3 regions of the Stenotrophomonas sp. AB1(2024) genome follow, and region 3 is predicted to be linked to each of the others. Evidence: predicted binding sites of a transcription regulator. Region 3 holds the regulator's gene; each other region holds the start of a gene.

Evidence for each region. Region 3 encodes HrcA, which represses chaperone genes, less so after heat shock. Its sites were predicted from a motif close to TTNGCACTCNNNNNNNNNGAGTGCNAA; they were not measured.
Region 1: a site for HrcA is predicted at 1,745-1,771, ahead of WIX41_RS07060 (co-chaperone GroES). Genes of this name have one in related genera too.
Region 2: a site for HrcA is predicted at 1,217-1,243, ahead of rpoH (RNA polymerase sigma factor RpoH). Genes of this name have one in related genera too.

The regions. Positions count from the first base shown of each region.
Region 1 covers NZ_JBBHKO020000001.1:1,490,089-1,493,344, reverse strand. Annotated here, with positions in the region: gene WIX41_RS07065 (endonuclease) at 1-1,471, opposite strand, end outside; gene WIX41_RS07060 (co-chaperone GroES) at 1,817-2,104, shown strand; gene groL (chaperonin GroEL) at 2,218-3,256, shown strand, end outside.
Region 2 covers NZ_JBBHKO020000001.1:1,533,633-1,536,888, forward strand. Annotated here, with positions in the region: gene WIX41_RS07265 (hypothetical protein) at 1-91, opposite strand, end outside; gene rpoH (RNA polymerase sigma factor RpoH) at 331-1,206, opposite strand; gene ung (uracil-DNA glycosylase) at 1,459-2,187, opposite strand; gene WIX41_RS07280 (response regulator) at 2,184-3,026, opposite strand; gene ftsX (permease-like cell division protein FtsX) at 3,039-3,256, opposite strand, start outside.
Region 3 covers NZ_JBBHKO020000001.1:372,195-375,450, reverse strand. Annotated here, with positions in the region: gene recN (DNA repair protein RecN) at 1-1,286, opposite strand, end outside; gene hrcA (heat-inducible transcriptional repressor HrcA) at 1,379-2,464, shown strand; gene grpE (nucleotide exchange factor GrpE) at 2,528-3,043, shown strand; gene dnaK (molecular chaperone DnaK) at 3,174-3,256, shown strand, end outside.

The DNA of each region.
Region 1 (3,256 bases), 1.1 Mb from region 3:
GGGCCATATCGCCCTTGCGGTGGCCCCACACCTCGAAGGTGCCGGCGTTGCCGTCCGGGCTACGCACCCAGTTGGAGTTGCCCGGGTAGCCGCCGGTGCCGCCGCCGGTGCCGTTGTTGGCCTCGGTGGCGCGCTCGCCGCAGTTGCTGTCGCACTTGGCGAATGGCTTGTTGCCGCGGTCCGCGTTCCACTGCGCATCGGTCAGGTACAGCATGTGGGTATCGGTATAGGGCGCATACGGCAGGCCCTTGTCGCCGGTGGTGCTGGCAAAGCCCAGCGAGTTGGGCCAGGTGTGCTCGCGGTTGTAGGTCAGGCCGCTGCCGGTGCCCGCCCGGTCGCTGACCTTGGTGTAGCTGCGGTTGCGGTAGGCGTCCAGGATCCGACCGCTGTTGCTGGGGTCCTCATCGGCGATTTCCAGGATGGTCCAGGTGCTGGTGCCCGAGCCGCTGTACGGGTAGGAGGTGTGGCCCTTGATGGTGGCGTGCAGCGAGCAGCGCAGCTGGCTGGGGCTGGAGGTATTGACCTTCGAGTAGTAGCTGCCCGGATCCGGATCGGGGCCCGGATCGGTGCCGCCGCTGGCCACGGTGAAGGCGATGCGGGTATCGGCGGCCGGGCGTGCGCCCTGCGCGTCCTTGATGCGCGTGGCGCGGATGTCGAAGCGGCAGGCTTCGCCGGCCACCAGCGCGGTGTTGGTGGACAGGGTGAAGCGGGTGCCGCTGCTGGCATGGGTCAGCGGCACCGTGCCGGACTGGCCGCAGCTGAGAGTGAACGCACCGGCGGTGACGGTGACGCTTTCACTGAAGGTCACGGTGAGGTCGGCGGCGGCCGGGAAGCTGGTCGCGCCCTGCTCAGGGGTGGTGGTGCTGACCGAAGGCGGGGTGTTGGGACCGGTGCTGCCACCGCCGCTGAAGGTCTGGCCGTTGTTGCAGGCGCCGAAGGTCTGCGCGGCCGACTCTGCCCAGGTGAAGTGGGCGTACTGGCTGCCGCTGCCGGTGAGCTGCAGCGAGGTGCCCGGCGCGGTGCTGTTGCTCTCGCTGACCGGGATGTTCTGGCTGGTCAGCCCGGCGGCCGGACCGCCCGAAGCGGTCATGGTGCCTTCGTAACTGATGAACTGGACCACCTTGCCGGTGGCGTCCACCAGCGCGATGCCGTCGTTGGCACCGTTCTGCAGGCCGTTGGTGGGGTAGGTGACCGTGGCGACGCTGGCCTTGCCGCAGCTGGCGGCCGTGCCGGCTGGCACCGGGTTGTTGGCATAGACCGTGGCCGCCGACGGGGTACTGCCGTTGTACAGGTACAACCGGTAGCTGCTGAGGTCCTCGCCGCCGGTGGCGACCACTTCGATGGCTTCGCCGACATCCCCGGCCGGGGTGCTGTCGTCATAGTGCAGTTCATTGATGAATACGTCCGCCTGGGCGGTTCCAGCGGCCAGCGCCAACAGGCACCCCAGGGACAGCGGTGTGAGCAACCTCATCTACGTCTCCTTGTGATTGGGTTTTGCCGACCGAATCTAGCTAATCCATATGACATATCTATCGATATGTCGCATTCGGCACTCCGCATTGAGACGTGCATCAATAATTGGTGCCCCGATTTCCCCGACGGGTAGGTACCCACCGTGGGTGGGTACGCGGGGACAGGGACGCGCCGGATCGTGGGGGAAATTTTCCTGCCGGCCCCTTGAAAGCCCCCGGACCAGCACCATCTCTGCCCTGTCCCGCACTGGCGGGTTTTTTCACGAGCGGTGCTGGCAGTCACCTGGGGTGAGTGCTAAGATCGTCGGACTTTTTCAAATCAATCAACAACTTAAGAGGCACGCATGAACATCAAGCCGCTTCACGACCGCGTTGTGGTCAAGCCGATCGAAGCCGACGAAGTCTCCGCCGGCGGTATCGTGATCCCGGACTCGGCCAAGGAAAAGTCGACCAAGGGTGAAGTCGTGGCCGTGGGCCCGGGCAAGCCGCTGGACAACGGCAGCGTGCGCGCGCCGTCGGTCAAGGTCGGTGACAAGGTGATCTACGGCCAGTACGCCGGCAGCACCTACAAGAGCGAAGGCGTGGAATACAAGGTCCTGCGCGAAGACGACATCCTCGCCGTCATCGGCTGATTCCGCCTCGCGGGGCGTTGCCCCGCTGCTGACCCGTAGAGCGGGGCTCTGCCCCGCTGCCCAGATCAATGTCGCCGGGCAAGCCCCGGCCATCACACAAAAAGGTAATCGCAATGGCTGCCAAGGAAATTCGTTTCGGTGAAGACGCCCGTTCGCGCATGGTGCGCGGCGTCAACGTTCTTGCCAATGCCGTCAAGGCCACCCTGGGCCCGAAGGGCCGCAACGTCGTGCTCGAAAAGAGCTTCGGCGCCCCGACCATCACCAAGGACGGCGTGTCCGTTGCCAAGGAAATCGAACTGGCTGACAAGTTCGAGAACATGGGCGCGCAGATGGTGAAGGAAGTCGCCTCGCGTACCAACGACGACGCCGGCGATGGCACCACCACCGCCACCGTGCTCGCCCAGGCCCTGATCCGCGAAGGCGCCAAGGCCGTGGCCGCCGGCATGAACCCGATGGACCTCAAGCGCGGCATCGACAAGGCCGTGGTGGCCGCCGTCGCCGAGCTGAAGAACATCTCCAAGCCCACCGCTGACGACAAGGCGATTGCCCAGGTCGGCACGATCTCGGCCAACTCGGACGAGTCGATCGGCAACATCATCGCCGAAGCGATGCGTGAAGTCGGCAAGGAAGGCGTGATCACCGTTGAAGAAGGCTCGGGTCTCGAAAACGAGCTGGACGTGGTCAAGGGCATGCAGTTCGACCGCGGCTACCTGTCCCCGTACTTCATCAACAACCAGCAGGCGCAGACCGCCGACCTGGACGACCCGTTCATCCTGCTGCACGACAAGAAGATCTCCAACGTGCGCGACCTGCTGCCGGTGCTGGAAGGCGTCGCCAAGGCCGGCAAGCCGCTGCTGATCGTTGCTGAAGAAGTCGAAGGCGAAGCGCTGGCGACCCTGGTGGTCAACACCATCCGTGGCATCGTCAAGGTCGTGGCCGTCAAGGCACCGGGCTTCGGCGACCGCCGCAAGGCGATGCTGGAAGACATGGCCGTGCTGACCGGCGGCACCGTGATCTCCGAAGAGATCGGCCTGTCGCTGGAGAAGGCGACCATCGCCGACCTGGGCCGCGCCAAGAAGGTGCAGGTTTCCAAGGAAAACACCACGATCATCGACGGCCAGGGCGACAAGGCTGCCGTGGAATCGCGCGTGG
Region 2 (3,256 bases), 1.2 Mb from region 3:
GCGCTTGATCAACCGGGACGGTATTGGGATTGCTTCCGTGCGTCATCGGCGAAGCGAAGCCAGCTGCGCTGGGTGCGGTGGGTCCAATCATTCTCTTGTCGCATTTCGTGGGGACAGACAGCCTATTGCAAAGCGTCGATACGGCGCTTTCCATAATCTCTCATCATCGCGGCAGGCCAAACTTCGACAGTGCCCAACAAAAAACCCGGCGAGGCCGTACTGCTGTTCACTTAAGAAAACGGCGCTTACCCTTTTGGGGTCAGCGCCGTTTTTCCCAAGTAGTAGCATTACGGCGGGGCCGGGCTTTTACTTGACCGTTACACCATCGAATCAGGCGGTAAACAACGCCTTCATCTTCTTCAGCGCGTTCGCTTCGACCTGGCGGATGCGTTCGGCCGAAACGCCGTACTCATCAGCCAGTTCCTGCAGCGTGACCTTGCTGTCGGCGTCCAGCCAGCGGCGACGGATGATGTCGCGCGAGCGGGCGTCGAGCTCGGCCAGGCCTTCGCGCAGCAACTGCAGCTGGTTGCCTTCGCTGTCGGCACGCTCGTAGGCCATCGACGGATCTTCGTCATTGGCCACCAGGAAGGCAGCCGGCGACGGCGGCGCATGTTCGTTGTCGTCATCGCTGGGCGCATCGAAACCGATATCGCGGCCGGACAGGCGCGACTCCATTTCAAGCACTTCGCGTTCGGACACGTTGAGGTCCTTGGCAACGGCCGTGACTTCAGCCGCGTTCAACCAGCCCAGGCGGGTCTTGGACTTGCGCAGGTTGAAGAACAGCTTGCGCTGCGCCTTGGTCGTGGCGACCTTGACGATGCGCCAGTTCTTGAGGATGAACTCGTGCATCTCGGCACGGATCCAGTGCACGGCGAACGACACCAGGCGAACGCCCATGTCCGGGTCGAAGCGCTTCACGGCCTTCATCAGGCCGATGTTGCCTTCCTGGATCAGGTCGCCCAGCTGCAGGCCGTAGCCGTTGTAGCCACGGGCCACGTGCACCACGAAGCGCAGGTGGGAATGGACCAGCTCGCGCGCGGCGTCCAGGTCCTGCTCGTCGCGGAAGCGGCGGGCCAGGTCCTGCTCGTCATCGACCGTCAACACCGGGATCTGGTGCACGGCGCCAATGTAGGCGTCCAGCGAACCGAGCGCACTGGGAATCGGGAGATTGTTTGCCACAAGGGCAGTAGACATGTTCTGGCTCATGGAGGTCATCTTATCAGTCCCGGTTTTGGACTGCTGACGGTTCAAAAAGTTCCAGCGTTCTGTGAGTGCAACGCTGACGGAGATCAGGCCACTAACGTACCGCGAAATGGTGACAGTGGCGAGCGGGTCAGCGTTGAAGAAAATTTCTTTTTAAATCAATATGATATGCGCAAAAAAGGCTGGGGCGCGTCGTTTTGGGCTGGATAATCCCACCGAAGACCGCCCATTCAGGATGAAGGCGTTGCCAGGCATTCAGCCGTTGGGGGCGGTGGCAACAAGGGAGGCGCGCGGCGGCAGCGACCAATCGATGCCGCCCAGCCCGCGCCGCTCCAGATACTGGTTGGCCGACGAGAAGTGCCGGCAGCCCAGGAAACCGCGGTGCGCCGACAGCGGCGACGGGTGCGGCGCCTTCAGCACGCGGTGGCGGCCGGTGTCGATCACCTTGCCCTTCTGCTGGGCGTAGCTTCCCCACAGCAGGAACACCAGGCCGTCGCGTTCGCGGTTGAGGGTGTCCACCACGTGGTCGGTGAATCCTTCCCAGCCCCGCTTCTGGTGCGAACCGGCCTGCCCTTCTTCCACGGTCAGCACCGCGTTGAGCAGCAGCACGCCACGGTGCGCCCACGGCAGCAGGCAGCCATGGTCCGGGCGCGGCAGCCCAAGGTCGGCTTCCAGTTCCTTGTACATGTTCAACAGCGACGGCGGCACCGGCACGCCGGGCATGACCGAAAAGCTCAGGCCATGGGCCTGGCCAGCACCGTGATACGGATCCTGGCCAAGGATGACCACCTTGACCTCGTCGAACGGGGTGGCATCGAAGGCGGCGAAGATCTGCGGCCCCGGTGGGAACACGTGGGCACCGGCCGCCTTGCGCTGGCGCAGGAACGCGGCCAGTTCGCGCATTTCGGGGCGCAGCAGGTAATCGCCAATGCGCGCCTTCCAGCTCGGTTCAAGCTGGATGGTCGGTTGTACGTCGTCGTTCATCGCACCAGAGGTTTGTCGTTGAGTCGTGACAGGCGCAGCTGGAACAGCACCTTGGTGACCAGCAGCCGTTCTTCGATCGGCTTCTGCACCAGGTCGTTGGCACCGGCCTGCAGCAGCCCGGACTGGTTGAGCGGATTGCCATCGCCGGTCATCACCAGCACCGGCAGGCGCCGCTTGCTGTAGCCGAAGTCCACGCGCACGCGCTCGACCACATCGAGCCCGCTGAGCTCACCCTTCAGGGTGACATCGGTCAGCACCAGATCGATGCGATGGCTGCTGCGCCCCAGCGACTCGGCGGTGAGCAGCGCGAACGCTTCTTCGGCGGTCATCACGTGCAGTACGTTCAGGCTCTGCCGCTCGAGCATGCGCTTGGTCGCTTCGGCGACCACGCGGCTGTCTTCCACGTACAGGATGGTGGCGCCGGGAATGGTTTCCGGCTGCACATAGCCCCGGATGAAGGTTGCCAGGGCTTCATGGCCCAATGCCTTGTCGAAGTAGTCGGTGACGTAATCGGTGAAGCGGCGCTGCTCCAGGTGCTGCTGGGCATCGCCGGAGACCACGATCACCGGCACGTAGGCCTGCCCGGCGGTTTCGCGCACAAGACGAGCCAGTGCCAGGCCGTCGCCATCGCTGAGCGTCAGCGAGGTGGTGACCAGGTTGACCGGGCCGGCGGCCAACGCCATGCGCGCGTCTTCGATGCTGGCGCAGCCCACCACCTCGACCGCCGGCAGCTCGCGCTGCAGCACATCGGCAATGAGCTTGCGGACCAGCTTGGAACCATCGACCACCATGACGCGCGGCGCGTCGTCGACCAGGTGCTTCAGTACTTGCGGACGCATGCAGGGCAGGCCTCAGGTTTCGGTCGGACGGGTCTGGCGCAGGAAATGCCCCGTCACCAGCCACGCGCCCAGCCAGCCCAGCACGACAGTGCCGACCAGCACGAGCGATGAATGCAACAGGTCCAACCCATGCAGCACGAACGGGCTGGCATAGCTTTGCGACAGCGCGGCCAGCGGCGGGCGCAGCGCGAGCCCGGCCCCACCGACCAGCGCCAGGGCCAGCGCACCGG
Region 3 (3,256 bases):
TTGCGCAGGGCGCGTGGCGGCTGCCCGGCGTTGGCGGCGACCAGGAACTCGGCGCGCTCGGCACCGTTCGGGTCCGGCTTGGCCACCCCATGCGGCTCGAGTTCGATCAGGAACTGGCCACCGCCCATGCCCAGCTCGCCGATCAGCGTGGTGGTGGTCTCAGACAGGGTCTTGGCAGCAGTGGCGCGGCTGGCACTGAGCGTGGCGGCCACGGCCTGCCACTGTGCCGCCGCGCGGTCGATCTCACCGGCCAGCGCCTGCAGGCGGGTGTCGGCGCCGCGCAGCTGTTCCACTTCGGCTTCCATTGCATCGCGATGTTCGGCCAGGCCTTCCATCGGCACGCGGTGCTTGCGCGCCAGGTCGTGCAGGCGGCCCAGCCGGCGTTCGATGTCCTCGAACTGCTCCGGGTCGGCGTCGAGGTCGTCGTGGACCCGGTCGAGCAGGGCCAGTGCTTCGTGCAGCTGGATGACCGCGCTGTCCAGCAGCGCGTCCACCTCGCCCAGGCGGGCGTCGTGTTCGGCCACGCGGGCCAGGTCATGCCGGGTCTGCTGCAGCAGCTGCAGCACCGACACCTCATCGTCGCCATTGAGCCGGGCGGCGGCCACGTCGCAGGCGCTGACCAGCGCCCCGGCGTGGGCCTGGCGGCGGTGGCTGCTGCCCAGCGCGGCGATCGAGGCCGGCTCCAGGTCTTCGCGCTGCAGTTCGCCCAGCTGGTGTTCCAGGAAGCCGATGCGGTCGCTGACATCGCCCTGTCGCGACAGCGACTCGGCTTCGTCGACCAGGGCCTGCCAACGGCCAGCGGCCTGGCGCACCTGGACGCGCTCGGCCTCGTTGCGGGCGTAGGCGTCCAGCAGCGCCAGCTGCGAGGGCCGTGCCAGCAGCGCCTGCTGTTCGTGCTGGCCGTGGATTTCCACCAGCATGCCGGCCAGCTCGGTGAGCTGGGACAGGGTCACCGGGCGGCCGTTGATCCAGGCGCGCGAGCCGCCGTCGGCACGGATGATCCGGCGCAACTGGCACTGCTCCTCGTCATCCAGCTCGTTGTCGCGCAGCCATTGCCGGGCCGGGGCGTGTTCGCCCGGCGCGAACTCGGCCGACAGCTCGGCGCGCGCGGCGCCGTGGCGGACCACGCCGCTGTCGGCGCGCAGCCCGGACAGGAAGCCCAGCGCGTCGACCATCAGCGACTTGCCTGCGCCGGTCTCGCCCGAAACAACGGTCATGCCTGCGCCGAATTCCAGTTCGGTGGCGCGGACAACGGCAAAATCCTTGATCGATAGATGTCTGAGCATGGTATTGGGTTCTTGAGCCGCGCAACGCTAGCATGGGTGGGGCAGGCAGTGTTCCTGCCATTATCCAACGTCGCGTCTCACAGGTTGATTCCATGCACCCTTCCGCGCCCCATCTAGCGCCGCGCGCCCGCCATCTGCTGCGGACGCTGATCGCGCGCCACATCAAGGACGGTGAACCGGTTGGTTCGCAGACGCTGGCGCGGCTGGCCGGGCTGGACGTGAGCCCGGCCACCATCCGCAACATCCTGGGCGACCTGGAAGACCTGGGCCTGCTCAGTTCGGCGCATGTCTCGGCCGGACGGGTGCCCACCGCGCACGGCTACCGGGTGTTCGTCGACAGCCTGGTCAAGATGCAACCGCCCGGCGAAAACGAGCTGAACCGCCTGCGCAGCGAGCTGTCCAGCGGTGCCGGTACCCAGGCCCTGCTGGGCAGCGCGTCCGAGCTGCTGTCGGCGATGAGCCACTTCGTGGGCGTGGTGGGCGCGCCGCGGCGCGAACCGTTCGCCTTCCGCCACATCGATTTCGTGGCGCTGGATGCGCGCCGGGTGCTGGCCATCCTGGTGTTTGCCGACAACGAGGTGCAGAACCGGGTGATCGAGCCACGGCGCAGCTGGGAGCCGGCCGAGCTGGAGCAGGTCGCCAATTACCTCAATGCCCACTGCGCCGGCCGGCCGCTGGCCGAGATCCGCTCAACGCTGCTGGTCGAGCTGCGCCAGGCGCGTTCGGAAATGGAGCAGCTGCTGGCCCACAGCGTGGAGCTGGCCGAGCAGGCGATGGCGCCGCCGGCCGACGACATGGTGCTGGCCGGGCAGACCCGGCTGATGGGCGTGCAGGACCTGTCCGACCTGGACCGGCTGCGCGAGCTGTTCGACCTGTTCGCCAGCAAGCGCGAGATCCTGCAGCTGCTCGAGCGCACCATCCAGGCCCCCGGCGTGCGCATCTTCATCGGCGAGGAAACCGGGGTGATGCCACTGGAAAATGTGTCGCTGGTCACCGCGCCGTACTCGGCCGGCGGCCAGGTGCTGGGCGTGCTGGGGGTGATCGGGCCCAAGCGGATGGCCTACGACCGCATGATTCCACTGGTGGAAGCCACCGCCCAGGTGCTCGGGGCGGCACTGGATACGCCGCCGGGGGCGGATTGTCCCGGGATGGCGCCTAAACGGACGTCAAGGTCTTGAATCGGGTCCGGCCGCCCACATAGGGGTGGGTGGAGGCGGAGAGTCACCGCCAAGGATCCGGAAATGAACCAAGATCAGCCTGATATCGCATCCCAGACCCCGGCCGGCGACGCCGCCGCGGGTGAAACCCTGCAGCAGCAGTTGGACAGCCTGCACAACGAGCTGGCCCTGCTCCGGTCCGAGTCGCTGCGTGAGCGCGCCGACCTGGACAACCAGCGCAAGCGCGTGGCCCGTGACGTCGAACAGGCGCGCCGCTTCGCCAATGAAAAGCTGCTGGGCGAACTGCTGCCGGTGTTCGACAGCCTGGACGCCGGGCTCAACGCCGCCGGCGCCGAACCCAGCCCGCTGCGCGAAGGCCTGGAGCTGACCTACAAGCAGCTGCTCAAGGTCGCCGCCGACAACGGCCTGACCCTGCTGGATCCGACCGGCCAGACCTTCAACCCCGAACACCACCAGGCCATCAGCCAGGTCGACGCGCCCGGCGCGGCGCCGGGCAGCGTGGTCCAGGTGTTCCAGAAGGGCTACCTGCTCAACGACCGCCTGCTGCGGCCGGCGCTGGTCGTGGTCGCCCGCGACTGACCTGAACGCGTTTGGCCGCCATCGGACACAGCGTTCGATGGGTGGGTTGAAAGTGTCAGCAGCGTCCCACACATCCCATTCATAACCCGGCGGCTGCCGGATGTTCCCCAAATTTTCAGGAGTCTCCCTCATGGGCAAGATCATTGGTATCGACCTCGGCACCACCAACTCGTGTGTGGCGATCATGGACGGCGGCAAGGCCCGCGTCATCGA